DNA from 3 places in the Anaerocolumna sp. AGMB13020 genome. Region 3 is predicted to be linked to each of the others. Evidence: riboswitches for the same ligand, from Rfam matches in the RefSeq annotation. Region 3 holds a riboswitch; each other region holds the start of a gene.
What was found. Region 3 has a riboswitch for cyclic di-GMP ahead of R2R35_RS24695 (DUF6783 domain-containing protein). Riboswitches for the same ligand answer to the same signal wherever they lie in the genome.

Region 1 (10,460 bases), 1.2 Mb from region 3:
TAAGTTCGGAGGGAAAATTGAAGCAGAGGAAATCGGATTGCCTGTAACCTCCAATAAATTGGTACTTCCCTGCGGAGCCTCGGGGCGCTGGAGCAATGTATAAGCAGTAATGCTGATAGATGAGAGGATAGGATGAGATGAGAAGAAGAACCGCAGTAGTAATATGCAGTTTCATTATCATAGCAAATATTTTGGGATTTGTGCTCATTAACAGATTTCCTTCTTATAATTTAAGATCTGCTGAAAATGGAGTGTTATCACTGACAGACTGGGATACTTCCGAGAGAGGACTTTTAACCGCCGGAGGTATCTGGAAATTGGGGGAACTTATAACTCCAAACAAAAAGGAAGATACATTTATACAATATAAGCATCTGAAAAGATATGTTAAGGTACCGGATGATTGGAGGGATTATGAGGAATATACAAGTAATCCCTTTCTTTCGGTACCTTTCGTTTAGTAGCGGAACTTCCTGAGGGCGGAAGTTATGGAATACTGAGCAATAGCATTCAATATAGCGCGGATGTATATTTGAATGGAATCAGGGTTTTAATAAGGTTTAAATACAATTTGCTGGATTATTACGGGAGATTCTATGAGAGTGTTATTGGTAGATGATGAAGAACTGGCTTTGGATGTTTTGCAAAGATTATTAATGCAGATAGATGGAATTGAAGTAGTTGGCAAATATACAAATCCCTTTAAGGCATTAGAAGCGTTATCGGTAATAGAGGCAGATGCTGTTTTCCTGGATCTTGAGATGGGAGGGTTGCATGGACTTCAATTTGCCCATGAACTGCTCCAGAAAAAACAGCAGCCGGCGATTATATTTGTAACAGCGTATGCTCAATATGCGGTAGATGCTTTTGAAGTGGATGCCTTAGACTATTTATTAAAGCCGGTTACCCTGGAACGGTTGAAAAAAGCTGTCCAGAAATTAGAAGCCAGCCTGAAAATGAAAGAAATAAAGAGGATTCGTATAGAAGAACAAACTACTGACATATACATACACTCTTTGGGAACATTTCAGATTCAGACCAGAGATGGAGATACCGCAGTACGCTGGCGTACAAAGAAGGTAAAAGAAATGTTCTGTTTTCTCTGGCTGAACAATGAGCAGCCAGTCTATAAACATCGTCTTCTGGAGGAACTCTGGCCGGAAGTTGCACCTGATAAAGGAGCAGCGCTTTTGCATACTACGGTCTATCAATTAAGAAAGACCTTGAAGGAGATGGGATTTGAGGAGGGAATACAATATATAAATGATCATTATGTATTGACATTGCCCTTTAAAAGCGATCTGGAAGAATTAAAGAACCTGCTTGAAAAAACGGCTCCCACCACCGAGGATATAAAACGTCTTTTAGCCATATACGAAGGTGATCTGTTTGAACAGGATGAGTATAATTGGTGTATTTATGAACAGCAGAATTTAAGAAATGCTTATTTGGATTGCCTTCAAAGATACACGAATAATAATATCGAAAGATCCCAGAATGTCATTATTGAAAAATGTTTACTCAAATTAGTGCAGATGGATGCTTATAATGAAAGGTTTGTTATTTTATTAATTAATTACTATGGCGGTATCGGTAATACCAAAGGATTAATTGAGGCATATGAGTATTATAGCAGAACTGTCCGGGAGGAACTGGGGATAATTCCGTCGCGGCAAGTAATAGAAAATTATCAGCACTATATAAAAAGAGGATAAATAACTCCATATGATTTGGTTGAGAGAGAAGTACCTTCAACCTTTAAAAAGAGCAGGATATGTACATAAACATATCTTTGCTCTTTTTTTGTGAAAGAGTCTATCGTTTAAGGGGTTCCTATTTTCCTGAGCAACTTTTTTTATTGGAAATAGTAATAGTATAGATTACTATTACTATTTGTTTAGAATTTGTTCAGAATGAAAAGATATAATAATTTTACATAAGATGGAGATTATAACACTTTTAACATATTTCATAGGAGGGATAAGAAAGGAAGCGTCAGTTACATAAGGGAATAATCTATAAAGAAAAAGTAGGTGGTCCAAAGAATTTAATATTCCACTAAACTCAAAACATAAAGAAATAAGGAGGAATTGAATGAAGAATATGTTTGAGAAAATCAAGAAAATACTGGTTGTAATTTTGATTTTAAGTCTTATATCCAATATACCGCTTCAGGGATTTGGGTTAGGTAACGTAAAGGCAGAACATAATCCGGATCTGGGAAATATATTTACTCAGGTAGTAATGACCAAGACTGCCAATCCGGAGGATCTGCTGCCTCTGGATAAACCGTTGGAAATAACGGAGAGTACTGAAGTTGGATTAATGTTTTACTGGAAAATCCCTGATGAGAAGGAATTGCTGAGCGGCGATTATGCACAGGTCAAGATTCCGGAGGTATTTAAGCCTATTGCAACTGCATCAGGAAATTTAATTGCCTCAGACAACAGTACCGTAATAGGTACCTTCCTCTTTGATAAGGATACGGGATATCTAAAACTGCAATTTAACGAAGTTTTGCAGGATGGCGGAGATTATGAGGAAGAAAGAAGCGGAACCGTAGGAATCATGCTTAAGTTTGATCTTACGAAATTTGAAGAAGATACTACTCAGCTGGTTCAGTTTGAGTTTATGGAGAGTTTGAATTTCAGTTTGACCGTTAAGCCGGCGGGCGGGACCGATCTTATAACAAAAACAGAAACCCATGAAGCGCTTAATGCCAAGGAAGTAACCTGGACGGTTGATTTAAACACCTCCCTTGAGGATATTGACAATGCAATATTTAAGGATACCATACCGGCGGGGCTTCAGCTGGTACCGGATAGTGTTAAAATGTACCCCCTTTCTGTAGGATATTATGGGGACTTGACGCCTGGTGCAGAAAGTCCTGTGACACCGGTAATCGAAGAAAATGGATTTTCTGTGCCCCTGGGGCAAATAAAAGGGAAAGCGTACCGTATAGTATACAAAACCAAAATTACCAGTTATGCACAGACCTCCTATACAAATAATGCGGTATTATATAACGGTGAGACAGAACTTGACAGTGCTTCTAAAACCATCAATGCGTTTGTTCGCAGTGCCATGGTTGAGAAATTTGGAACAGTCAGCGGAACGGATGCCAAGACAGTACATTGGGAAATTAATGTAAACAAAGCGGAATCCATTGTTACGGGAGCAGCTATTCAGGAAGTAATATCTGATAACCAGACAATAAAGAATAATACCATTAAGGTATATAAACTTGTAAAAAGCGGAAGCAGCTGGAGCCAGGGGACAGAGGTGACACCAGATATCAAGTCCCTTAATACCCTTGATGAGGATGGTAATCTGCAGTTTCCGATTACCTTAGGTGACTTAAAGGAAGGTGCCTATCGAATTGTTTACGACGCTTCCGTAATTTATGGTGAGAACTATTATTGGGAAGATAATAATGCAACGGTTCAGGCCAAGAACAAAGCAATACTGACTGACAGCGGGGTGTTTGCCGGAGAATCAGAAACCTCTGTAAATATAAACAGAAGTGAGCTGTTGACGAAAACAGCAGCAGCAACAGTTAATTACTCTGTTAAGCAGATTAAGTGGACTATCGTAGCAAATGCTGCGAATCATCCTATTAAAGGCGCTGTAATACACGACCAGCTGCCGGCCGGATTAACTTTGGTTGCCGGAAGTTTAAGTGTAAAGGATTCAAAAGGAGCAACACCTGCCTTCACTTATAATGCCGATGAAGACGGTAAGTTCACCATTAGCCTTGGAGATATTACATCTTCCTATTCCATAACCTATACAACAACAGTTGAGAAAGAGTATTATGGTAAAACTTTTCATAACAAAGCCTGGCTGAGTGGTGTTGGAACCGGAGTAGGACCCGGAACGACGGAGGAATTGTCTAAGGATGTTTCTATAGCTCCAACTATTGCAAATTCATACATAAAAGGAACCTTAGGAAGTAAAACCTATGACAGCATAACCTATGACGGTATCAATTATGATGCCAAAACCATGAGCTGGCAGATTACGGTGAAACCTGTAAAGAGAAATGTTACAGAATTGACCATATCAGATACTTTCCCCAAAAATGGAATGGTATTTCTTAAAGATACCCTGAGATTGCAAAGAGGTACTGCTACGACACCTCTGGTCGAAGGAACAGATTATACCATAGAGCCAGCAACCGGTCCGGATGAGGTGACTGGTTATCAATATGGATTTGTTCTGAAATTAAAAGGAGCTGCCTGGTCAGGGGCAGATTATTATATATATTATAAGACCACCTTTGATCAGAATACGCCGAACATTATTATCAATACAGATAAAACCTATGAAAACCAGGCAGTATTTTCCGGAAAAGCCGAAGAAGAAACCATAGATGGTGTATACACTGCTTCTTACGGATTGTCTGATACAGCCTTTAATAATGGTAAAAAAGAAGGAACTCTCGACAGACAGAAAAGGGAAATAGGCTGGAAGATATATACCAACTATCTCTCCGTTGATAAAGGCAGTAACATTGTTATTGAGGATACCTATGACAGCGGACAGCACCTTCTCGAAGACTCTTTTATAGTAACAAAGTATAAATTGGATGCTTCGGGAAATACCGTAAAGGATGGTATTGCCCTGATTAAAGATACCGACTATACTCTGGAACCTTATGAGAATGGACTGGGTTTTAAGGTTACTATAACAAAGAATCCTCAAGATCCTTATGTTATTGAGTATAAAACGAAGATTGACGGACTTTCAAAAGCAAACTACAACAATAAGGCTACTGTAATAAAAGGCGCCTCATCTGCATCTTATGAAGCAAAGGTTTCATATCCTGATTATAATAATTTTGTTGAGAAAGCAGCAACAGATGTAGATTCTAATATGAAGGTATACCCGGATGATGAAATCAATTGGAAAGTGGCATTGAATAAGAGTCTTTCGGAAGTGCAGAATGCAATCTTCACTGATGTGATAAGCAGTGGCCATGTATACTTAAATGACAGCCTTAAAGTATATAAGATTACGAATATAAATACCGGAACGAGAGAAATTGTCGATCCTGCCTCCGGTGAATATACCTTAATCAGTGTTGCAGGCAGCAATGCAGGAGAATGGAACTTAACGGTTATCTTTAGCAGTACGATAACCTCCAAATATGAGATAGAATATAAGACGGTGGTAACCGCTAAAACCGGAGTAATCAAAAATTCTGCGAAACTGACAGGAACTGGAGTATCAAAGACCAGCAGTGCCAATAATGGTTCCGGCTTTTCAGTTACTCAAACAGCCTTTGGTACAGGTGGAGGTACCACCAATAAAGGAAAAATAACCATTAATAAAAGGGATAAGGATACGGGAGCTCTCATAACCTCCTCAAATGCTGAATTTGAGCTTTATTATTACCTGAATGGTACAAAGACGGTTATCAGCGGCAGCAGCCAGCAGACGACAAACGGCATCCTTGTTTATCAGGGACTATCCTACAGAACCTATTATTTAAGAGAACTGACACCCCCCGGAGGTTATTATTCAAACAATACAGAATATGAAATAACGGTTAACTCCACAAATAAAAGCGTAGTAAAAGACATTATTAATGAGGCCAAAAAGGGTATCAAGGTAGTCAAGGTAGATTTGGACCAAAGCAGCAAGAAACTGGTAGGAGCCAAATTCAAACTTGTAAAAATTGAGTCTGACAGTACAGAAACTGTTATAGATGAAAAAGCAACCAATACAAATGGAGAGCTGTTGTTTAACGGGCTGGAGTATGGAAATTACAAGTTAATAGAAACAGCGGCACCAAACGGTTATCAGCTGCCCCTGGAGGTGGAATCTGAAGTTATTGAAATCCAATCTGAAACTGTGAATCCTTTGGTCTTTACAATCAGGAACGAAAGCAAGAAGTCCTTAAAGGTAATAAAAGAGGATAAGGATACGGACTCAAAGAAATTATCCGGAGCTGTATTCAAGCTTTATGATTCTGGGAATCAGCAGATTGGTGATACCTACTCCAGTGACAGCAATGGAATAGTGGTGATTTTCGGACTTATAAACGGTATCTACAAATTGGTAGAAATAACGGCACCGGAGGGTTATCAGCTGCCCCCGGATACAGAAACTACAATAGTAATTGACGCTGCAGTTGATCAATCCTCTGATGGCAGCTTAGATAATATCATAACCAAGGTTATTAAAAACGAGAGTAAAAAGTCATTAAAAATAGTTAAAGAAGATAAAGAAAATAGTTCTAAGAAATTATTCGGAGCTGTATTCAAGCTCTATGATTCTGCGAACCAGCAAATTGGCGATACCTACTCCAGTGACAGCAATGGAATAGTATCGATTCCCGGTCTGGTAAATGGCACTTACAAGTTAGTAGAAATAACTGCGCCGGAGGGCTATCAGCTGCCCCAGAATACAGAGACTGCAATCATAATAAATGCAGCAGAAGATTTATCTTCCGATGACAGCCTGGACAATATAATAACCAAAGTTATCAAAAATGCATCTCTAAAGACAATTAAAATTATCAAAGTTGATTCGGAGGAACCTGACAAGACACTTCAAGGGGCAGAATTCAAACTTTATGATGCAGATAATGTACTTATAGGTACGTATACGACAGACAGCAAGGGTGAGATTATAATATCAGGACTGAAGGTCGGCAGCTACAGACTGGTAGAAACCAAAGCACCGGAAGGTTATAAACTCCCGGACAATCCGGTTACCTTCATTGAGATAACCCATGATACAGATTACGACACGATACTGCCTTCCATTGGTAATGAAGTCTACCGTTCCATTAAGGTTATCAAGGTTGATGCAGAAGAGGAAGGAATTGTACTAAAAAATGCGGAATTTGAGTTATGGAAAGACGGTAAAAAGGTAGCGGATAACATTAAGACGGATGACAATGGGATTGCGGTCATTCCCAATTTGCTGCTTGGTGATTATAAACTGATAGAGATCAAGGCACCAGAAGGGTATATAACACCAACTGCCAATGAAACGGATATAGAGATAAAGGTTGGTTCGCCTTTGCAGATAACAGTAACGGTAGAAAATGATATCCTCAGAACGTTGATTATTCGCAAGCTGGACAGAAGTGATAAGACAAAATTATTGGAAGGAGCAGAGTTCACAGTAACAGCTCCGGATGGTACCATAGAAATCCTTAAGACCGGAAATGATGGAACAGCAGTTCTTACGGGGCTTAAGTTCGGAGAGTATCTGGTGAAGGAAACGAAAGCTCCTCAGGGGTATATATTGGATACCAGGACAAATACAGTAAGAATAGACAATACCAGTATTGTATTTACAATTGAGGTGGAAAACCAGCTATACATACCCGATATTATTATAACGCCCGGACAGCCAGGCACACCAACGCCAACACCGACGCCAATCCCTACACCGACACCGAGTGTGACACCGGTGCCTACCAAGACGCCGACGCCTACGGTTAATCCCGAGCCAACACCAACCAAGGAGCCAATTATTGAGCTTACGCCGGAAAACACACCAAAAGGTGGAAAGATACCAGTACCTGATGGTGGTAAACCTTCTATAACAAAGAAACCTGACAACGGTAAAGCTACCGTTGATAAAGATGGAAATTGGAGTTATATACCGGATAAGGACTTTACAGGAAAAGACGATTTTACAATAGTAATAAAACATCCTGACGGAACGGAAGAGGAAGTGCTCATAGAAATTGATGTAAATGAAGTTCCCAAAGGCGGTGTTACGGGAGATTCTGAAGCGGAAGACCCGGAAGGAGTTAAGGTGCCTAAGACGGGAGAAGAGTTTCCTATGGGGCTGTTACCTATTGCATTAATAGGTATTGCAGCCGGTGGTATCGCATTTATTAGAGTTAAGAAAAAAGAAGATATTGAATAAAAATCAAAAATAGAAAGAAGCAATGCCACTGATTGAAGCAATAATAGGATGCTGGGTCAGTGGCATTGCTTTTATAAAAAAAGTTAGAAAGATAAAACATCCTGTATATCTGTGTAGTAAAAGGAAATATAAATCTAGTCAAATTTACTATACCAAATTATAACAGCCTGTGTTATAATGTAGTCATAAAATATACGTCATATTTCTACAAAATATTTTTTTGAAACTTGTAGATGCTCGGTGCTTTCCACCGATAAAGGCAAAACCAGCGAAAGCTGGTGACGCAAAGCTAGAGGGCCTTAACTTATGCAGAGCATAAGCTGGCAGCCAGTTACCGAAAGGGGAGTTTTTTGTGTATAATTTTTTAAGAAAAAGTGTATTGTTTCTATTAATAGCAGTATTTTTAATAAGTACAGCAGGATATTCTATTACTGCAAAGGCAGCGGATTCTTTTCTTGACAAGAGTGAATTAGAAAAAGGAATCGTAACAGTAAACTACCAAATAGATGCCAAGGCTCTTGCAAAAGTAAGAGTAACAAAAAAAGACACGCAATACATATATGATCTGAAAGATGGAATGAGGCTTCCTCTTCAATCAGGAAACGGAAGCTATAGAGTTGAAATTCTTCTTCATGTTGAAGGAAACAAATATCGTAAGGCAGCCGAAGAAACGGTAGAATACAATACGGATAACGGTAAATCAATTTATCTTCAGAGTAACACCGTGGTTTATTGGCAGTCGGATATGAAGGCAGTTGCAAAAGCAGAGAAACTAACGGAGAATGCCAAAACGGATTCAGAAAAAGTACTGGCAATCTATAATTACATCGTTAAGAATGTCAAGTATGACACGAAGAAAGCCCGTACCGTAGAAGCTGGTTATATTCCTTCTGTAAATGATATATTTAAAACCAATCTCGGAATCTGCTATGACTATTCCGTTTTGTTCGCCTCTATGTTAAGAAGCATAGGAGTACCCGTTAAAGTACTTATGGGATCATCCTCTGATGTAACGGAGTATCATTCCTGGAATCAGGTATATTTAAGTGATAAGAAGTCCTGGATCCTTGTAGATACGACACTCGATGCCGGAAAGACAGCAAAAAGCATCAGCACCCTTTCTAAAGATGCTGGACATTATTCAGCCGACAGACAATACTAACTGGTATTGATTTAAAAAGTTTGTTCTTTCTTCCTATAACAATATATTGAAAAAGAGTACTGCGGATAAATTACCCCTATTTGCAGATACTCTTTTTTATTGGAAAAAAATATCTGCATAAATTGTTGAAAAAATTAAAAAAAATCTAAAAAAATACCTTGCATTATTGATTTTACTATAGTATAATTAGTACTGTTGTGACATTGATAGCGTAGAAACGTGAGGTTGCTACATACATATGTAGGTTTTCCGTGGAGCGAATGTCAAGTTATGAAACTGGCGACAAGTCACTGTACAAATTAAGATTCTGCGATTCCGAGCAGATTCGTGTGAGTTACCCTTAAGGGATCGGCTTCCTAGCTTTGGTGAGCCTTTTAAGGACCTTATGAACGGGACACACACGGCCAAGTGTACAGTCACCGCTTGTCGTACTGCAATTAAGTGCGAAAAGGAGGCGACTTTTTTTATGGCAAGTCAAGTAATGAGGATTACATTGAAAGCGTATGATCATCAGTTAATCGATCAGTCAGCTGCGAAAATCATCGAGACTGTAAAAAAGACAGGATCAAAGGTGAGTGGACCCGTACCCCTACCTACTAAGAAGGAAGTAGTAACAATTCTTAGAGCGGTACACAAATACAAGGATTCAAGAGAGCAGTTCGAGCAGAGAACTCACAAGAGATTAATCGATATCATCACACCTACACAGAAAACGGTAGATTCTTTATCAAGATTAGAAATGCCCGCCGGTGTGTACATCGACATCAAGATGAAAACAAAGTAATCAAACAACAGAAGTAATGAAAATCCTTTAGGGTTTATATATAGGGAAGGGTTCACAGGAATCCGCACCAAGGTAGACCATCTAGGATGATTGCACGCAGTACAATGCACATGTTGCAGCTGTTACATGGTGTAATCCGCTGTAGATTAAACAGGAGGTGCAAGAAATGAAAAAAGCAATATTAGCTACAAAAGTCGGAATGACTCAGATTTTCAATGAAAACGGAAGCCTTATTCCCGTTACTGTATTACAGGCAGGACCTTGCGTTGTAACACAGGTTAAAACAATTGAAAATGACGGATATGCAGCTGTTCAGGTTGGATACGGCGACATCCGTGAAGTATTAGTAAACAAGCCTAGAAAAGGACACTTTGCAAAAGCAGGTGTTGCAAACAAAAAACATCTTAAAGAGTTCAAGTTTGAGAATGCTGCTGATTATACAGTAGGACAAGAAATCAAAGCTGACATCTTCGCAGAAGGTGACAAGATTGATGCTACTGCTAAATCAAAAGGTAAGGGATTCCAAGGCGCAATTAAGAGATATGGTCAGTCCAGAGGACCTATGGCTCACGGTTCCAAATTCCACAGACATGCCGGTTCCAACGGTGCTGCTACAACACC
Region 2 (10,460 bases), 360 kb from region 3:
AAAGCCTGCTGAGGGAACTTAGATGAAATAGCTCTATTGATCTGCATTTTTACAATTGCACTGTCTACGATGGAGGCAGTAGCAACAAGATTATTCTCTGCAAGCCAGTCAGCATGTTTAGCCATAACTTCTCCAAGATCGGACATTTTGTATTTTCTTAAGTCAGCAGCACTTACCCAAGGCTTATTACCCATTGCAGGTCCGATAACCTTTTCATACTGACTATGATATTCAATATAGTCTTCCTTTGTCCAAGAACCTACGGGTGTTTCAAATACTAGTCTTTTTTCAACATCGTAATTAATAGTATACAGCCCCTTTGGGTGTGTAATCATCATAATAATTTTCCTCCTGAGTAAAATATTATATTTTTGAAACAGAGTAAATCTCTGTGACAAGCGATGAAAAAATTACAGATTGTTATTGATCAAATTCTACCAACTGCTGCTTTAATGTCTCAGCAATATTATACATCTCTTTCGAGCATTCTGCTACTAACTGTATCAGATTATTCTGCTCTTCAACGGAGGAAGAAACCTCTTCTGTTCCGGCGGCAGTTTCTTCGGAGATACTCGCAACCGTTGCAATCATATCTTCAGCTTCTTTTGCATCTTCTGTTAAAGTGGCAGTCGCATTATATGCAGCTTTAACTTTTACACCGATAGAATATACCTTATCGGATATATCAGATATGGAAGACACGGTCTTCTCAAATGCCTTTTCCTGTTCCTGTGAAAGGTCATTGGCTTTGGTAATTTGCGTTACTGTATTTTCTATTCCCTGTTGTACATCGTTTATAATTTCTGTAATCTGCTTTCCGGATTCTGCTGACTGTTCTGCAAGCTTACGAATTTCTTCGGATACAACGGCAAACCCTCTTCCGTGCTCGCCTGCTCTTGCAGCTTCTATTGCAGCATTTAAGGCTAACAGATTTGTCTGTTGTGCTACGCCTTTTATTACCTCTAATATTTTTCCGATTTCTTTGGACTTGTCCATTAAGTCCGTGATTGCTCCTCGCATATTCTCAGTAAGAACCTTGTTCTCAGCCATCTTTTCTTCCTGGAATTTGATGGATCCCTTCACTTCCTCCATGGCATTAATTGCTCCGTCAGCAACTTTATCTGACTGTGCCATATCTTCACCGATACAAAGAATCATCTCGGTAATATTATTGATGCGCACACTTCCTTTTTCGGTTGATTCAGCCTGCTGAGTTGCGCCTTCTGCCAACTGTGTTATAGATAGTGTAACTCTGCTTGAAATATCACTCATTTCAGCTGAAGATTGTTTTAACTCACTGGTCGAATAGGTTATGATATCGACAGATTCCTTTACACTGCCAATAAATTCTTTTATGCCTGCAGGAAGATGACCTTGTGTTCTTGTGGATTCAGCGGCTGCCGCAACTTCCTGGTATGCCGTCTCTGTCACATTACCCAAATCAATTTCTCGCAATTTCTGGTTCAGTAAAAATGCAAGGCAAAGGGTAGCCACTACCCCTATCACTACTGCAAAAATAACCATAAAAAGCAGAAGGCTTAAAGTGCTGCCTCCTTTGTTTAACAATGACTGGGCTTTAAAAAATCCGCCTGCGGTTACAAGAACAATGCTGCCTGATAAAACGGCTAAACTAGTGATAAAAACATTTTTTTTCAAGCCTTTTTCTCTGAAAATTTCCACTTTCAAGTCCTCCTGCAATTATAAGCTGTTTCTATAGCATTAAAAAAGCCATTTGTAGTTGATACCCCACAAATGGCTAATATTAACTACGGCAACCCGACTATCATAGTTTTCACCTTAGACTCGTGGCTTTGCGTCCCCATCTTTAGAAGAGTTTGCTATTTTCAATTAATCTGGATATAGAAATAAATTGCATAATTTGTAATTCTACACTATATTTCTAAATATCTTGCTATATTATGTCATATCATGTCTATTCGCATAATAAGATTATACACCAATTTGCTCAAAAGTCAAATTATTAATACACAATTTTACAGAATAGTTAAATTTTATTTAACCGCAGTCTTATAAAGACAGACCGCCGTCAATTACAATTGTCTGACCTACGATATACCTGGAGATATCCTGACACAAGAAGTATGCAAGCTCTGCAACCTCCTCCGCTTCACAGAATCTCTTTGCAGGTACCTGCTGTTTGTAGGCTTCTGCTGCATCTCCTAAGGTATCCAGCATATCTGTTATAATAATTCCAGGTGCTATTGCATTGACACTGATGTTATTTGCAATAAGCTCTGTACCAAGTACCTTGGTAAAGGCTGCAACTCCTGCTTTAGAGGCAGTATAGCTATAGGAGGCTGGAAGCATCTTAACGGCTGCAAGTGAACTGATATTAACGATTTTACCGGAGTTCTGTTTGATCATATGGGGTGCTACCAGCTGGCACAGATTGAACATACCGGTCAGGTTGGTATTTATTACATCACTCCATTCGCTGTCTGTCATTCCGGTTATGGTATTATAACGTACAATGCCTGCATTATTAACCAAAATATCGATTTTTCCAAGCTTTTCGATTGTAAAGTCTACCAGAGCCTCAAGTTCTTCTCTTTTTGCCACATCACAACGGAAAATATATGCCTTTCTTCCAAAACTCTTAATTTCTTCCTGTACTTTAAGGGCGGATTCTTCATTGCTTACGTAATTGATAACTACATCTGCACCTTCTTTTGCGAGCTTTACTGCTATCGCTCTGCCAATACCTCTGGATGCTCCTGTTACTAATGCTACCTTTCCTTCTAACATATCATGTCCTCCTTAAGCATATTGTTTTATTTATATTAATTGTGTTTCTGTAATGCTTTCAGTCTGTCTCCGTTTGGTGCAGGTTCACTGCCGTCTGTAATTAGCTCTACGACCACAGGGCCCTCCGCTTCCCGCAAGAATTCCGGAAGCTCCTTTATCTGACTATTCTCGCTAATAACCATTGTCTTTAGGCCACAGGCAGCCATCATATCAGCTATGCTGATTCTCTTCTGGCAAAAACCATTAACTACTCTTTCAAACAGGAACTTATGTCCATGTTCTACAAATCCTAACATAGCATTATTAATAATAAAGTAAACAATGGGTAATTCATATTCTGCTGCAGTCAGTACTTCCATTCCATTCATAAAGAAGTCTCCGTCACCGGCAAATACAGCAACGCTTCGCCCCGGATAGGCTGCTTGCACACCGACTGCACCACCAATTGCAGAACCCATGGCAGCATAATTTAAATTGGTCTCAAAGTCTCCGCCTTCCGGTATAGAAAGATATTTAAAGGCATAATTCATAAATTCGCCCATATCTGCCATATAATAAGTATCCTTAGGCATATATTCCGGTAGCTGTTCCATAAACTCCTTAAGGCTTACACCCGTATTTACTTTCTCTACCGGATTATTGATTGCTGTTCTCTCAAAGCCTGTCTGCCCTGCTGCTTTGGTATTCTGTATAATATAAGGTAAAGCTACCTCTAAATCAGCACAAAGCTTAACATCCGTCTTATAGACTTTTCCAAGCTCTTTTATATCCCAGTCAATGTGAATAACCTTCTTCCCCTCTGTTAAGGCTTTACTGAAGTTATTGGTTGCATTCTCTCCCAAACTGGTTCCAAGGATGAGCAGGCAGTCAACAGAAGGGTCATTTACGTAAGCAGAGGCGGCATCTGTGCTTGCAAAACCATAGTTCCCAAGATTCAGCGGGAAATCATTTGATACCACACCTTTACCTTCTGGTGTTGTGATAACCGGCCATTGCAGGTGCTTACTTATTTCTTTTACAAGTTCTGATTTTCCTCTTGCGCCTTTACCTGCCAGGATGAGTCCTTTCCCTGATTCCTCTATTACCTTGCAGGCTTCTTCTAAACTCTTATTGTCATCTGATGCTGAAACATATGCTGTTGCTGTAAAATCCGGAACTTCCCCGGGCAGGCTGGCAAGCTGAATATCGATGGGAACAGATAAAAATACAGGACCCATGGGAACTGTTAAAGCTGTCTTTACAGCCAGTTCCAGTTCTTTCATTACATCCTCTTCTTTTAATACCGTCTTACTGTATTTTGTAATTGGTCTGAGAATCTCTTCCGTATTAAGTTCCTGGATGGCCCCTTTCCCTATCTGCCATCTGTGAACATAACCAGTAAGGAACAGAACAGGCGCTTTGGCCCTGAATGCATCTCCCACACCGTTCATCATATTGTTTGCTCCGACACCGCCGGCACCCATACAAACCGCAAGCTTTCCGCTGACGCTGGCATATCTGGCGGCCATATAAGCTGCACCGCCTTCGTTCTTGGCAACAATAGGTTTAATTGAAACGTCGTTTAATGCATCAAAAAGCGGACTGATTGTACCTGCTGGTATGCCGAATATATAGTCCACTCCTGCTTTTTTCAAGAATTCCAAAATCCCGTTAGCTATCCTCATTTGTAACTCCCCTTATAATTAATATTGATTTTTTAAGTAGTCATCTGCCAATTTACTGCAAGTCTCCATTTCCTCTTTGGTAAACTGGTGGTATTTTCCGATAGAAGCTATGCAGATTATGGCCTTCACCTCATCCTCTCTTACAACCGGAATTATCATAATACTATCAATTCCAAAAAGAAAAAAAGCATCCGCTGATCTGGTGTCATTTTTGGTGTCATAGATTTCAATCGGCTGCTTTTTGGTCGTAATCTCCCTTAATATGAAGGTATCCTTAACATATACGGGATTCTGTCCATGTACTGTTTTCCATTTTTCAATTCCAAGTATATCCGTCTGTGTTTTGTAAAAGGGCTTCAGGCGGCCTTCTTCTATCCTGTGATAGCCGATATCCTCTACCGTTGTTACTTCTGAAATTTTTTGAAATAATTCCTCCAGAATTGTTACTTCCATCCTTATCTTCCTTTCTGAATCTTTTGTAGTGTTTAAGTATTACTAAAGCTAATTTATAAAACTGTATTTATAATCTGTCTTAATAGTAAAATAAATACAGATTTTACCTTTTTTGTTAATTTTTATTATCAATTAATACTATTTTATTCCATTATAACACATTGTACTAACTTTTCAAATAGTTCTTCCAAACTAATTTATAAAATTCTGGTACAGCATATTATCCATTTATCCGATTTACTCCTAAGCGCTGTATTTCTGCTAGAACCCTTCATTCTCTCTGCCTTGTTTTTAGCTTCTCCACTACTGAGAAAAGCATGCATCCTTTCAAAAAAGGACTGCTGTAATCTTTCACAGCAGTCCTTTTTTTCTTACATTTTTTATTTTATATTTATTACATTGTTGTTGTCATCTGTTACATACGTTCCTTTCGACATATCCAATATGATGTATTCATTCTCCCATCTGTCTTTTATGACCGCACATTTCCCAATGGGAATATCAAAAGGACCATCTTTGACCATACCTCCTGCTTTAAGAATTTGTTCAATTGCCTCTGATACAGAATCTACGCAAAAATCGACATCCCTCCTTTTTCTTTCTGTCTGAAGGACAAATTCTGTAATACCTTCCTCCATTCCTAATCCAACCATTTTCTCCGTCCGCCATAACAATTTTAGACCCATGCCGTCACAGTAATACTTCATGCCCTCATCCAGATCAGAAACATATAGCTCTATGCAATCCACATTCTTTAATAATGCTGACTTCATCTTCTTCTCCTCATTTACAGCTGTACCTGTATCTTTCCCAACTGCCTGTTTTTTATGCATTATAGCAGAGAGAAGGCGACATCTGTATGTCTTATTCGAAAATTTAAAAAGCTCGTTCTATATCCAATCCAGCTTTATACTTGATAACAAATTTTTATTGCATTAAAGTTAAGTTTACAAAAAGGGACAAAGGCGAGGAATAAATTTACTATTTAAAGTAGGATTTAGTCAGAAGATAAAGAAATGGAATAGTTGAAGAATCTGAGCAACGACCATTGATTATATTGAGTGAAATTTAGATGGTAAGATTTACTACGAAGAAGCCGCTAAAATTGCAAGTTATGAATGTATTGCGTGATTTGATTTTACAAGGCGATATTGTTTTTTGTGATGTCAACTTGTTATTCTTCTGCTTACAGGTATGTGCGGCATCCGTTTTTTATGGGCTTTTCACAGATTGAAAAAGGAAACTGCTTGTGCCGGACTGGAGGTTCCACCCTATGGAGTCAAGGTGCAATTATGGGGTCGTAGCGGTTCTACTTTCCATAATTGTAACGCAGAATATCACAAAGTGGGGTATCCAGAACGGTACAATGAGTTTTTAAACACACCCTAAGCTTATAAATACATTTATAAGCTGTTAACAGTTGCTACTTTTTTATTTCTGCATCTCTTGCATACTGTTGTTTTGCTTCCGTCTCCGGCAATAACCGGATATAAAACCTTGATCCTTGTAGTCTTACACAAGGGACAGGTTCCTCTTCCTCTGGAAGGGAGATTTCTTAATGTTTTACCTCTGTGGGGTTTTAATGCCATGTAGGTGTTCCTTTCTTTTTAACCGTTTAATATCCAGTGCAGGCTAAAATAGATAACTGGTTTCTTAGACCCGCGAATAATGTCAATTATGTTAGCCTTACTGGTTTCTATCTTCCGATTATAAAGATTTTCACATGGGATTGCTATTACCAGAACTGTTCTGTATCAAACTTGAGCACGCCTCTTCTCTTCGCATAAGATTCGCCGGATGCTTTGTTCGGAAAGAAAGAATTCCTCTGATAATTCTTCCACTGACCGTCCTGTCAGGTACTTTTGATATATTTCTCTGTTTCTCGTCTTAAGCATTTTTTTAGAACCGCTCTTTTCACCCCAGGATTTTTTATCTCCTTCTTTACAGGGTATATATAGATAGTCTCCACTGACATATTGTTGTATTATTTCAATGATTTCCTCAGGCAGCACTTCCTGGGCTTTAATATATTTCATAAACTTTGCTCCTCTAATCATGTTTTTAAGTTAGATGAAGCAAAGACCATAAAAAAAGCAGCAGGCTAACCTGCTGCAATAAGATTTCAAAGAAATCCTTACCTGAAATTGAAAGAAATCGATGAAAAGGTACACCAAGAAAACCACCGCCTGCTGCCTGTGATTTATCCTGCTATAGCTTAACATCGACTACTTAAAATTTCAGATCTCCGAGCAAAGCATCGCCGATTCACTAATTTGTGGTCTCTGCGCGGAGATACGTTTGCGATCTACTGCCTTTAAAGATTTCATAAGGATTCCCTTCTAAGGTAATTCATACCGTAAGTTTCATAATAATAGTTACATCTATTATAGCAAATAAATACCAAATGGCAATATCAAAAACAATTCGGTATTGTTTATGATAAATAACCCATACACAGTAGCCGTATAAAGGAATTATTTATAAATACAGATAAGTTTATTAAACCTTAAAACGGCCAACAGCATTCTTCAGTTTTTCAGCACTATTACTGCTTCGCAGCATCTGCCCCTTTACTTCATCTGTCTGGGCTGCTATATTTATAATCTTCTGAGAAATATCCTCTGTTCCTGTAGCTCCCTCATTAACAGTCTTAGCTACATCCCCCATAGCTTTTACAATACCGTCTACAGTAGCCGACAGTTCTTCGGCGGTAGCACTGAAATCTGTGACAAGTTCATCCATTTCAGACGCATCACTCTGGTATTGTTCACTGATATCATTAAAGGACTGATAATCGTGCATTACTCTGGTATCTATGTACTCCATGATATTCCTTGAATTATCCGATAAACCATTAACAGAAGCGACCACTTCTGCAGTTACCTTTTGTATTTCTGTTACTGTTTTTTGGGAATCCTCTGCCAGCTTTCGGATTTCATCCGCTACCACAGCAAAGCCTTTTCCGGATTCACCCGCTCTGGCAGCTTCAATTGCTGCATTGAGAGCAAGTAGATTTGTTTGAGAGGATATCTGTAAGATTGCGTTTGATAAAATTCCAATCTGGTCTACAGCCTTGGATTGCTGCAACGCGATTTCCAGCTTCTCTTTTGAACCGGCATATATTTCTTTTGCAAGATTTTGTGATTTTAATAAGTCATTTTTTATCTCAACAGCCTTTTTGCTGTTTCTATTAGCCATTTCGGCACCATTTTGCGCTTTAGCTGCCATGGATTCAATCGCAGATTCCATATCAGAAGAGAAAGCGTTTACTTCTTCTGCCGTAGCAGCAGTTTCCTCCATTCCTGCCGATACCTCTTCTGTAGCTGCAGAAATTTCTTCTGTACTGCTACTTAATTCCAATACACTTTTATTTACAGAAATCACTGCATTTTCCACATTCTTAGATTCAGATACGACTTCAAGAAAAGAATTCTTGATACTGCTTAGAAATTTGTTAAGGGCGATGGACATAAAAGCAACTTCATCCTTCCCTTTCACAGGGAATACGTAGGTCAGATCATTATTTTCCTCGGCAGCAATCAATCCTTTTTTTAGCAAGTTAATAGAGCCCAGTATGCTGATACACAAATAAATAATTATTATTATGCCTAAAACAAAGGTTACACTAAATAAAATCACTACATAAGTAAGGGTTCTGTTAACCGCTTGATATGTTTGATTGCTTGAATTATCTGCATAATCAGAATTATAATTGATCAGGGCAAGGGTCGAATTATTCGCTGCAGTCCAGTTTGAATAAACATCCTGGAATTCCCCCCAGGCTTTTTCATTTTCATTGGACAAGCCAAGCTGGACGATTTCAGGTTCGTACTCCATAAAAGTGCTCCAGTTATCCTTAAATTCCTGCAGTATCTGTCGATCTTCCTCATTGCTTACGAGAGAGGTTTCATATAGCTCGGTATGTTCATCTATCTGTACAAGCAGTTGATCTAATTCTGTTTTAATATCTTTTAATCTGCTTTCATCTGTTTCAAGTATTATCTGTTCAATCAATCTTGGCACATCGGATATGGCACCATTCATCCATCCCATATTCTTCATGCTGGGTACCGACATGGTGCGGACATCATTAGAATTCTTGTAGATGGTGCCCAGCCCTAAATATGTAACAATACCTGAGAGTGCAAACAAAAATAAAATCAAAGAAAATCCACCAATTAGCTTCGCCTTAATGCTCATAAAGTTACCTCCGACCTATTCAATTATATTAATTCTTCGTTAACCCTCCAAAGTAACCTCTCTCATTTGTAGTGGATTGTCTTTTGTCCAGATTAAGAGCAAAAAAATTACCTCATAACCCAAAAAAGGCTCATGTTAAAAAGTGGGTAACAGCATAAATGAATAATTTTAATCCAGAGAGCTTTTTCACATTTTAAACAGAACCATAAAAGCAGAATAACTACTACATATGAAGTTGTAATTTGTGATAATAAGTATTTATTTGGCGTATCACGTCGAATTAGACAATATTTTATCATTAAGTTTTTCGAAAGTCAATTCACGTTTTTGATAAAATCAGTAAGGTTTTTTCGATAAAACTAACAAGATTTTTTTGGAAAAACCAGCATGATTTCTTTGATAAAAACCAACATGATTTCTTTGATAAAAACCAGCATGATTTCTTTGATAAAAACCAGCATTTCTTTGATAAAAACCAGCATGATTTCTTTGATAAAAACCAGCATGATTTCTTTGATAAAAACCAACATGATTTCTTTGATAAAAACCAGCATGATTTCTTTGATAAAAACCAGCATTTCTTTGATAAAAACCAGCATGATTTCTTTGATAAAAACCAGCATGATTTCTTTGATAAAAACCAGCATGATTTTTTTTGGTAAGACCCGTAAGAATTATTTCGCAAATGGAGCCTTTCTTCAGATAAGGAGACAGCGAGATTAAGATATGAAAAATAACCAAAACAGTCTCTATGAACAGTAATAAAACACTGTCGCATAGAGACCGAAGCAGGTGCTTTTTAAGCAGAAAGCAGTTACTGAAATCAGGCGTAGTACTGCGCCTGTGCATTGTAAAGAGAAGCATAGATACCTTCCAACTTTAACAATTTTTCATGGTTTCCTCTTTCGGCGACCTTCCCGCCGTCAAGAACAATGATATCATTGCAGAACTTACAGCTGCTCATTCTATGAGAGATATAGATTGCTGTCTTTCCGTTTATCATATTGTTGAAATTTTCATAAATCTCAGCCTCTGACAATGGATCAAGGGCTGCTGTAGGTTCATCCAGTATTACAAACGGTCCATCCTTATAAAGTGCTCTTGCGATTGCCAGCTTCTGTGCCTCTCCGCCTGATATTTCAACTCCCACACCATTGCTCTTATACAATCTGGTATTTAGTCTGTCCGGCATAAGTTCCACTCTTTTCTTCATACCTGACTTCTCTAATACCTGCCACATTCTCTCTTCCTCTATTTCACTTCCGGAGGAGAGGTTCTCTCCTAAAGGTAAGGCCAGCAGTTTAAAATCCTGAAAGACAACGGAAAATATCTTTGTGTACTCTGCATAATCATAGTATTTTATATCAATCCCATTTA
Region 3 (10,460 bases):
TCTTTCGGACATTTCAGTACCAGTTCCAGTTCGGAATCTTTATTTACTGCCTTAACTCTCCAGGTATTGATACTTTCACCTTCCTCAAATTTGTAAACGGTCTTAGCTCCTGTCCAGAACCTTGAGAAATTATAGTCATACATTTTTCCTTCATAATAGAAGCCACCAAGAAGTTTTCTTTCCATGGGAATTCCAAATACCTTAGGTCTTCCTCCACCAAATTCCACGGCAGAATTCGTAAGTGTCCTGCCGGATATTCGGCTCTTTAGATCGCAGCTGCTAATCCATAACCAGGGTGATGTAAAGTCCTGTCCCCAGTTCTTATCTGCATAACCAAAGGATCTCTCCGGTATTACATCGTAGATTTCACCATCTAAGATAACTTCACCGCTATATTCTGTTTTGATTCCTTCCGCATGCCAGAACATCTCAAAGGCATTCAGCTCTCTAGAGATTCTGGAGGCCCCATAGCCTACATGATAAGATATCTTTTTATTTATGGACAGATCCCATTCCATGGTTCCGGCATCACACATATATTCGGGATGGGCTTTTGCTTCTTCTTCGGTAACCTTGCATTTGCCATCCATTCTGGTTTCGGTTAGAAGACAATTACCGATTCTTATATTCAGGAACGTTTCAGAAGAGGTAAATTCAGAAATTGGATAGAAATTATGAATCTGCTTTGCACCTGTTCCCCAAACGCCTGCTTTTATCAACGCATAGGAGGGTCTTCTGTTAACAGCCCTGTTCCTTGGCAGCTGTCCTAATATAGGCGTATTTCTGCTCAGTGCCGGGTTACAGACATAATATTCAATAAAGAAGGTCTTTTCCTCCCCTGTTTTCCTGCTGTAACCGGTAAAATTATGCCACCACCAGTCATATCCCTGAGTTGCCAGAGGCCCCTTTAACATATAGAGATTCCTGCGTAAGTCTGATTTGTTCATTACTTCCAATTACCTGTCCCTTTCTTATAAGCTTTTGATTTATAAGTTGAGTCTTTATGTTCAATTTGCTGATTACAACACTGCCTTCTATTATATCATTAATCTTTGAATTTGTCAGTAAAATGCCTAGAATCTCCCCTTGTCCAGATCCTGGTGCTTTTACATTTTTTTTGCACTGTCCAATTCAGGAAAAAGTCTGTAAATACCTGTTTTAACCTGTGGCAAATGACACTACAGCAATTACCATATTGAATATAGATAGAATATTAATTATTTTTAAATAGACAAACAGAACATTTCTTTGTAAGATGCTAAATAGGTATTTACGACACTTGGAGGAACTTATGAAGACACAGATGAAATTTGACTTAAAAGACAAAAAAAGAATACTTGCCGTACTGGCTGCCGTTATCATAATGGGATTTTCACTATCCTTTCTCATCCGTCTGAACTTCGGTACAGACCCCTGCTCCAGCATGAACCTTGGTATCTCTAATAAACTGTCCTTATCCTTTGGAAGCTGGCAGGTTATCTTTAATTCCCTTTTATTTATTATTGTAATCTTATATGACCGTACACAAATAGGCTGGGGGACTTTAGCCAATATGCTTTTAGTAGGATACTGCGCTGACTTTTTCACCTGGCTGTTCAATCAGATTCTTCCGGCAGGTGCATTCCAAAGTCTGCTTATTCGTATAGCGGTTCTGCTTCCGGCACTGATACTCTTTATCCTTTCAGCGGCTGTCTATATGGCTGTGGATCTGGGTTCTGCTCCTTATGATGCAACTGTATTTATATTGGCCTCACGCTTTAGGCGGATTCCTTTTCGTGTAATCCGTATGGCTTGGGACCTAACGGCTTGTATCATTGGTTTCTTAATGGGCACTACTATCGGATTTATCACTGTTGCAATAGCCTTTTTACTTGGACCTGTAATAGCCTGGGTGAAGACCAGGCTGGATAAAGTATTTTTTCAGACAGCTCAGGCCAGCTGACAATACATGGTTTCAGCTATTTTTCATTCCAACTATAAAAGCCGTAGAATGGCATATCCGCTGACTATCGGATATGTCCAACTACGGCTTCTTTTATAAATCCATAACAGAATGCATTGCCATACCAAAAACAAATAATGCTTTGTTTCTTTCGTTTACCGTATTTCCACCTAGGGTGTGTCTGAAAACTGCTTGTGCCGGGCTGTATGTTCCACTTTGTGGGAGACAAGGCGTGATTTTGGGTGCGTAGTGGTGCTACGTTCCCAAAATTGCAACGCAGAATACCGCAAAGTGGGGCATTCAGAATGGTGCAATGAGTTTTCAGACACACCCTAGTAAGGTCGACCAGGATTTTCCGTTAAATTCATACATAAAAAAAATGAGTATCAAGGATACTCATTTCTAAGAGCTGGGCTACAAGGATTCGAACCTTGAGATGCTGGAGTCAGAGTCCAGTGCCTTACCGTTTGGCGATAGCCCAATATTCTTTTTTGTGTTTTTTCTGACAACCACTGTGTCAGCCACGAATGATATTATAACTCATTAAATAACAAAAGGCAAGTACTTTTTTAAAATTTTTTTATTTTTTTTAATTATTCAAATTGTTTATGCGGAATGCATTTTATGCCTGCAATACCTGCTATATTATGCCCCGTTTTCTGTAAATTATTGCTTATACAGGATAAGAGATTATGACAGCTCAATAATCCACCGGCATAATCTCTAAATATGCTCACTCCCCATAAGCATTATCCTGTATCGTTTAACTACTCACCCTCATCAATGTTAGTTAACACAAATTTGCATAAAAAAAGATCTCCTTCGGGAACTGGCTGCCATCTGAATAGGTTTACTCAGGAAGACCCTATAGTTTTGCGTCCCTGCTTTTCAACAGGTTTGCCTTTGTCGTTGAAACCAACGTTTTGCCGTTATCACTTTTTTTACTGTTATAGATTTTATCACATTTTTGCTGAAATGTAAACACTATTCTATTATTACCAAATATTTGTAATTCCAATTTATCTTTATCTAAATATACCACTTCTACTATTATTCCTGGGTCGTTAAGCGATTAAAAAGACATGACTTGTTATTATATATCAACTGTGTTACGATTTACAGAGAAATGAAAAGAAAGGATATTATCAAGCTTATGAGACCTTATGCAAGAAAAGCCCAATATTATGAAACCGACCAGATGGGTATCATTCACCATTCGAATTATCTACGCTGGTTTGAAGAAGCACGCATTGACTTTATGGAGCAGATGGGATTAAGTTATGCTTCCCTTGAGCAATTAGGTATTATGATTCCGGTTTTAAACATATCCTGTATTTATAAACAGCCTGTACGTTTTAACAACAGTATTCTTATACATTCTGTCATAAGCTCTTTTAATGGTATTAAAATGTCAATTACCTATACCATTACAGATGAGGAGGACAAGATTACATATTCTACAGGCGAAACAGAACACTGTTTTCTGAATAATTCCTTTAAACCGGTTTCCCTTAAAAGGGATTATCCTGAGGTCTTTGATATATTCAACAATTGGAAAAAAAGGAAGGCAGACGATTAACCCTCTGCACTTCCTCTATCCTGGTTCTCCTCTAAGGCTTATAAACGTATTATAGATGTCAATAATGCCATATCCCCACTCTCTGTTAGGATAGGTATTATTTGGATCTCTTCTGGCACCTCTTATCAAAAGGTTCTTGATTTCCACACTGTCAAGCTGCGAATAATAACCAGTTTGTATTCCCCACTGAAGTAACATTGCGGTTATACCTGCTGTATGGGCTGCTGCCAAGCTGGTTCCAGATCTTCTTCCATAGGTCCCTCCCGGCTCCGGCCCTACCAGATTTACTCCTGGCGCTGCAAGACTTGGATTTACGGCTCCCAGCCGTGTAAAGCCTCTCCCTGCCGGCAGAAACAGGCTGTTGTTCGTATGATCATAGGCAGTTACTATGATTGGTATAACTGTATTTCCCGGAGAGGTTATGGTAATAAAGGGATCCGGCTGAGTAAAATACGTTTCTGTGCCGATAAAGTCCCTAATCGGAAGCCATATATTGAATTCTGAATTCAAATCTCCACTGGAATATACCTTGAACCGCCAGATTCCTTCAGTGGGCTTGTCAAAATTTACAAGTATAAGCTGATCACCGGTCTGGGTTTCCAGTAAAAAATAGTCGACAAAAATAACCGTTTCTTCAAATATAAAACGGATTTCTCTGGATTCACCAATTCTTGCGGGTATTCTGGGTATGTACTCTCCTGTGGGGGATAAAATATCGATGGAGAAAGTTCCGGGAGCATTCCCCCATAGCTGCATGGAAAATCCTGAAACATTAGGACCTACCCTAAGCTCCACCATATTCGTCTGATCTCCGCCTCTATTTATGACACCTTTAAAATGATGACCCGAATTCCCTTCATTTCCAGCTGCTATGGATATTACAATCCCCGGCAGATCTGCTAATACAGACACATAACTTGGCAATGCTCCTCTTCCGTCATGGGAGCCTTGTGATGTTCCCAGTCCTATGCATATTGCTATCGGTTTAGAAAGTCTTCGTGCTACCTCCACCAGATAACGTATGCCGAACATAATATCATTTTCCTGGTAACTTACTGCATCTGCCGGAACACGGAAAAAACTTTTAGAACTCTGCTTTGCCTGCTTTAATTTGACTACCACAAGATCAGACATCGGTACTACCCCGGAGAAATTATTCTGAAGATTCGGTGTTCCGGCAGCAATCCCAGCCATAAATGTACCATGTCCTAATTCATCCGTTGTCGGTACTATGGACCTTGGATCAGCATTTGCCAGTGCCTCATTTATCTGTTCTCTGCTATATTCTGTTCCGTAATAATAGGTATCCGGATATGCTCCGCTTTGTATTGTCTGATCCCAGATTGATACGATTCTGGTAGTCCCATCTGCATTTCGAAAGGCTTCATGGGTATAATCAATTCCGGTATCGACAATTCCAATAAGAACGCCTTCCCCATTAAGCGCAAGATTAGGAACATTTCTCACCCGCACAACACCGGAGGCTTCCAGACTGCTAACATCCATTAAGCCGTATAGATTGGGAAAGATACCGTAACCATAAGAATGCATCAAATCATTGGTGGATACTGCTGTTGTTGGCATATATACGGCGGCATATGTATCATTTATAATATTATAACAGATATTAGGGAGTGAAGCTAAGGTATTAATATCTCTTCTATATTCAAAAATAAAATCGCTGTATTCTTCCCCTATTATCCAATCCCTGCAAATTTGGTCCAAAGTTATTTTCCCTCTAACTAAACTTATTTAAATATATGATTTGTAATCGGGTTTATTCTTTTTTAGATAAAACCATATAAAAATAACTATTGATAATTCAGCTTTAAATAATTGTAAAATTATTTCTGTTAGGATTGTAGCCTGCCTGATAGGGTGTTATAATATTTGAGACTATTGAATTCTATCAAAATGTTAGTCCTGGAGGAAATTATGTTGATTTATTTATGTCTGATACCGGTAGTGGTGATTCTGTTATACCTAATGGCTATTATGCCAAAATTATTCCGCAGAAAAGACTTCACACCGTTTCAAGGAACATATTATGCCCATAGAGGCCTGCACAATGACCCTGACAAGGTACCGGAAAATTCAATGGCTGCCTTTAAGCTTGCCGTCAAGAACAATTATGGAATAGAAATGGATGTACAATTATCAAAAGATAATATACCTGTGGTATTTCATGATTTTACACTTAAGAGAATGTGCCATATTAACAAGAAAGTCAGAGAATTAACTTTAAAAGAATTAAGGGAGCTCAAACTTCACCAATCCAAGGAAGGAATTCCAACCCTGCAGGAAGTGCTTGATATTGTCCAGGGTAAAGTACCCTTGATTGTTGAATTCAAGGTAGAATTACACGATACCTCAGTGTGTGATATTACAGCTCCTATGTTAGAAAACTACCAGGGAAAATACTGTATCGAATCTTTTAATCCTCTTGTACTGCTCTGGTATAGACGTAAGCGCCCTGACATTATAAGAGGTCAGCTGGCCAGTAATCTGATAAAAGATAAAGAAGTAGGAAGCTTTTCACTGTACTTTGTTCTTCAAAATCTCCTGCTTAATTTTATAACTAAGCCGGATTTTATATCCTACAATTATAAACACAGGAATATGCTTTCTTTGATTTTGTGTAAGCATTTCTACCGAACTCCGGCCTTTGCCTGGACCATTAAGAGTCAGGAAAGCCTGAATTTGAGCCGGAGCCGGTTTGATTACTTTATTTTTGATCAGTTTATTCCTCAATAAATTATTTCTCGTATAAAAATTCTTCCGGAAGTTCTACTTTAAAAGCCTCAGCCAAATCCCTGAAATTATCAGGTGTTATGGTCTGTCGCTTACCGGACATGGAGAATATCTTTACCAGTATTTCTGCTGATTTCTCAACTGTATGCATAAGACCAAAGGTTAAGTCGAAATCTTCACCGGAACAGAACATACCATGGTGTGCCCAGATGGCTACATCATATTTCTTCATTAATTCGCTGGTTGCTACCGCAATGTCCCTTCCGCCAGGAACCATCCAGTGTACCACACCAACACCTCTTGGGAACACTACAGGACACTCTGTAGCTGCTTCCCATAACTCTCTGGTAAACACCTTGTCGCTTAAAGGTAATACAAAAGTCAGGGCAATAATATTGGTAGTATGCGCATGATAAATAACTCTGTGTTTTCCGCCGGTTGCGGCCTTCTTAACTTCATGATTCATTAAATGAGTGGCAAGCTCACTGGTAGGAGTTCCTCCTTCTGCTAATCCCCATCTTATACGGTATCTTTCACCGGTTTCATCAATTTCTATAATAGTGATGCAAACCTCCGGATCTACACTGATATTTCTAAAATACTTCCCGCTTCCTGTTACAAGAAAGAATTCGCCGGCAAGTAAAGGAACACTTGTGCCAATGCTAAGCCACTCATCCTTATTGGAAAGTCTTGGTAATACCTCCATGACTTCTTCTTCTTTCAAGCGGTAAGAAAGATTACCTCCATTTCTTTCGTGCCAGCCCTGTTGAAAGCCGTCATCTGCCATCTTTATAAATCCTTTGACGAATTTCGTATCTAATATTTTCATATATTTATATTGGGATTGTGTTGTTTTCCCTTTCCTTTCCTTTTATTTTGTTGTTTTATGATTACATTATACTGCGTTACTGTTGCTTTGTAAATAAATCTTTTATTTAACAATCCTTCTCACTATAATACATAAAGCCATGCAATCCATATGAATTAGTAAAATTTATCTATTAACCCACTATAGAAAGCGTCAAATGGTTTATTATTTTGTTTCAGATTATAACCTTTAATCGTATTAAGTAAAAAGATATACAAAAATATTATTACATGGATTAGGATATTTGGCTCCCTGAAATTAATCATAGGTCTGTATTCATTATGATCAAGAGTGCGTAATCTCCAATCAGTATTTAATCCAGGTGATGAATGCAAGGTAACAGACACATGCTTTACCAGTATAACTATTATCATAAGGTATATACAAAAAACCTGTGAACTCAACTTTTTAAGCTGACCCACAGGCTCTCTTCTATTTATAAGACTTTCACAGTCTTTCATTCGATTTGTATCTTCAAAACTACACACTTTTTTGATTTCATCTAATCTTTAGGTCAAGCCCTCGACCTATTAGTATTAGTCAGCTGCATGCATTACTGCACTTCCACCTCTAACCTATCCACCTGATCGTCTTTCAGGGGTCTTACTGCATTCGCATGGGATATCTTATCTTAAGGGGGGCTTCACGCTTAGATGCCTTCAGCGTTTATCCCGTCCCGACTTGGCTACTCGGCCATGCACTTGGCAGTGCAACCGATACACCAGAGGTCAGTCCAACCCGGTCCTCTCGTACTAAGGTCAGCTCCTCTCAAATATCCTACGCCCGCGCCGGATAGGGACCGAACTGTCTCACGACGTTCTGAACCCAGCTCGCGTACCGCTTTAATGGGCGAACAGCCCAACCCTTGGGACCTAATACAGCCCCAGGATGCGATGAGCCGACATCGAGGTGCCAAACCACTCCGTCGATGTGAACTCTTGGGAGTGATAAGCCTGTTATCCCCAGGGTAGCTTTTATCCGTTGAGCGATGGCAATCCCACTTTATACCACCGGATCACTAAGTCCTACTTTCGTACCTGCTCCACCCGTCGGTGTCGCAGTCAAGCCCTCTTATGCCTTTGCACTCTGCGGATGGTTTCCGTCCATCCTGAGAGGACCTTTGAGCGCCTCCGATACCCTTTCGGAGGCGACCGCCCCAGTCAAACTCCCCACCTGACATTGTCCACTGCCCGGATCACGGGCACATGTTAGAAACCCAGTACTGCAAGGGTGGTATCCCAACAACGGCTCTGCGGCAACCGGAGTCACCGCTTCATAGCCTCCCACCTATCCTGTGCATGCAATACCGAATCCCAGTATCAAGCTAGAGTAAAGCTCCATGGGGTCTTTCCGTCCTGGCGCAGGTAACCAGCATCTTCACTGGTATTTCAATTTCACCGGGTGCATTGTCGAGACAGTGCCCAAATCATTACGCCTTTCGTGCGGGTCGGAACTTACCCGACAAGGAATTTCGCTACCTTAGGACCGTTATAGTTACGGCCGCCGTTTACTGGGGCTTAAGTTCAACGCTTCGGATTGCTCCTAACATCTCCCCTTAACCTTCCAGCACCGGGCAGGCGTCAGCCCATATACTTCACCTTACGGTTTTGCATAGACCTGTGTTTTTGCTAAACAGTTGCTTGGGCCAATTCTCTGCGGCCTGTATTTCTACAGGCACCCCTTCTCCCGAAGTTACGGGGTCATTTTGCCGAGTTCCTTAACAATGCTTCTCCCGTCGGCCTTAGGATTCTCTCCTCATCCACCTGTGTCGGTTTACGGTACGGGCTTATAAAAAACAATAGCGGCTTTTCTTGGCAGTGCCTCCATCAGCTTCCCTACTTATATTTCGGTCCACATCACGTCTTCCCATTATGGAACGGATTTTCCTGCTCCACTGGTACCTCGCTTGTACCGGGTATTCCTCACCCGGCTCTGACTTTGTCTCTGCGTCCCCACAGTTCTGTTTTTATAAGGTACAGGAATTTCAACCTGTTGTCCATCGACTACGTCTTTCGACCTCGCCTTAGGTCCCGACTTACCCAGAGCAGATCAGCTTTACTCTGGAAACCTTAGATATTCGGCCTGAAAGATTCTCACTTTCATCTCGCTACTCATTCCGGCATTCTCTCTTCTTATCCCTCCACGACTCCTTACGGTATCGCTTCGTCGGTATTAAGAATGCTCCTCTACCACAGTAGTATTCACTACTATCCACAGCTTCGGTGTCGTGTTTTAGCCCCGGACATTTTCGGCGCAGGACCTCTCGACTAGTGAGCTATTACGCACTCTTTTAATGTGTGGCTGCTTCTAAGCCAACATCCTAGTTGTTTTCGAAATCCCACATCCTTTTCCACTTAACACGCACTTTGGGACCTTAGCTGGTGGTCTGGGCTTTTTCCCTTTTGACTACCCAACTTATCTCGTGTAGTCTGACTCCTGGTCATCATCTATATGGCATTCGGAGTTTGATAATCTTCGGTAAGCTTTGACGCCCCCTAGGATATTCAGTGCTCTACCTCCATTAGACTAAACCAAGGCTAGCCCTAAAGCTATTTCGAGGAGAACCAGCTATCTCCGGGTTCGATTGGAATTTCTCCCCTACCCACACCTCATCACCACCCTTTTCAACGGATGTGTGTTCGGTCCTCCACCGCCTTTTACGGCAGCTTCAACCTGGACATGGGTAGATCACCCGGTTTCGGGTCTACTTTTACTGACTTATTCGCCCTATTCAGACTTGGTTTCCCTTCGGCTCCGAGTCTTAAACTCTTAACCTTGCCAGTAAACGTAACTCGCCGGACCGTTCTACAAAAAGTACGCGGTTCACCTGTAAATAGGTGTTCCACAGCTTGTAAACACAGGGTTTCAGGTTCTCTTTCACTCCCCTCCCGGGGTTCTTTTCACCTTTCCTTCACAGTACTATGCACTATCGGTCACTAAGTAGTATTTAGCCTTGGGGGGTGGTCCCCCCTAATTCCCACAAGGTTTCTCGTGTCTCGTGGTACTTCGGATCCCGCTCGCTGACTTCCGGTTTCGCATACGAGGCTTTCACTCTCTTTGGCTGGCTTTCCCAAAACCATTCTGCTACCTTTCATCTCACTTGTTGCGGTCCATAACCCCAGAAGATAAATCCTCTGGTTTAGGCTCTTTCCATTTCGCTCGCCACTACTCTGGAAATCGAGTTTTCTTTCTCTTCCTCCGGGTACTTAGATGTTTCAGTTCCCCGGGTTCCCTCTATTAAGCTATGTATTCACTTAATAGTAACGGAGGTTTGCTCCGTCAGGTTTCCCCATTCAGAAATCTGCGGGTCAAAGGATATT

Region 1: another riboswitch for cyclic di-GMP. It lies ahead of R2R35_RS14385 (transglutaminase-like domain-containing protein); the one in region 3 lies ahead of R2R35_RS24695 (DUF6783 domain-containing protein).
Region 2: another riboswitch for cyclic di-GMP. It lies ahead of R2R35_RS10870 (methyl-accepting chemotaxis protein); the one in region 3 lies ahead of R2R35_RS24695 (DUF6783 domain-containing protein).

The regions. Positions count from the first base shown of each region.
Region 1 is NZ_CP136910.1:3,491,681-3,502,140, forward strand. It holds gene R2R35_RS14365 (class I SAM-dependent methyltransferase) at 1-103, shown strand, start outside; gene R2R35_RS14370 (hypothetical protein) at 138-461, shown strand; gene R2R35_RS14375 (response regulator) at 597-1,715, shown strand; gene R2R35_RS14380 (SpaA isopeptide-forming pilin-related protein) at 2,095-7,893, shown strand; cyclic di-GMP riboswitch class I at 8,142-8,232, shown strand; gene R2R35_RS14385 (transglutaminase-like domain-containing protein) at 8,246-9,055, shown strand; gene rpsJ (30S ribosomal protein S10) at 9,522-9,839, shown strand; gene rplC (50S ribosomal protein L3) at 10,006-10,460, shown strand, end outside.
Region 2 is NZ_CP136910.1:2,698,376-2,708,835, forward strand. It holds gene R2R35_RS10865 (hypothetical protein) at 1-338, opposite strand, end outside; gene R2R35_RS10870 (methyl-accepting chemotaxis protein) at 421-1,680, opposite strand; cyclic di-GMP riboswitch class I at 1,768-1,850, opposite strand; gene R2R35_RS10875 (SDR family NAD(P)-dependent oxidoreductase) at 2,029-2,766, opposite strand; gene R2R35_RS10880 (thiamine pyrophosphate-binding protein) at 2,802-4,430, opposite strand; gene R2R35_RS10885 (GAF domain-containing protein) at 4,449-4,883, opposite strand; gene R2R35_RS10890 (VOC family protein) at 5,264-5,656, opposite strand; gene R2R35_RS10895 (hypothetical protein) at 6,287-6,472, opposite strand; gene R2R35_RS10900 (CD3324 family protein) at 6,638-6,919, opposite strand; gene R2R35_RS10905 (methyl-accepting chemotaxis protein) at 7,383-9,083, opposite strand; gene R2R35_RS10910 (hypothetical protein) at 9,443-9,730, opposite strand; gene R2R35_RS10915 (ABC transporter ATP-binding protein) at 9,907-10,460, opposite strand, start outside.
Region 3 is NZ_CP136910.1:2,339,637-2,350,096, forward strand. It holds gene R2R35_RS09290 (tocopherol cyclase family protein) at 1-947, opposite strand, end outside; gene R2R35_RS09295 (YczE/YyaS/YitT family protein) at 1,292-1,942, shown strand; gene R2R35_RS24695 (DUF6783 domain-containing protein) at 2,007-2,273, opposite strand; tRNA gene R2R35_RS09300 (tRNA-Gln) at 2,352-2,423, opposite strand; cyclic di-GMP riboswitch class I at 2,764-2,854, opposite strand; gene R2R35_RS09305 (acyl-CoA thioesterase) at 3,069-3,521, shown strand; gene R2R35_RS09310 (S8 family peptidase) at 3,537-5,246, opposite strand; gene R2R35_RS09315 (glycerophosphodiester phosphodiesterase family protein) at 5,457-6,275, shown strand; gene rhaD (rhamnulose-1-phosphate aldolase) at 6,277-7,101, opposite strand; rRNA gene R2R35_RS09325 (23S ribosomal RNA) at 7,651-10,460, opposite strand, start outside.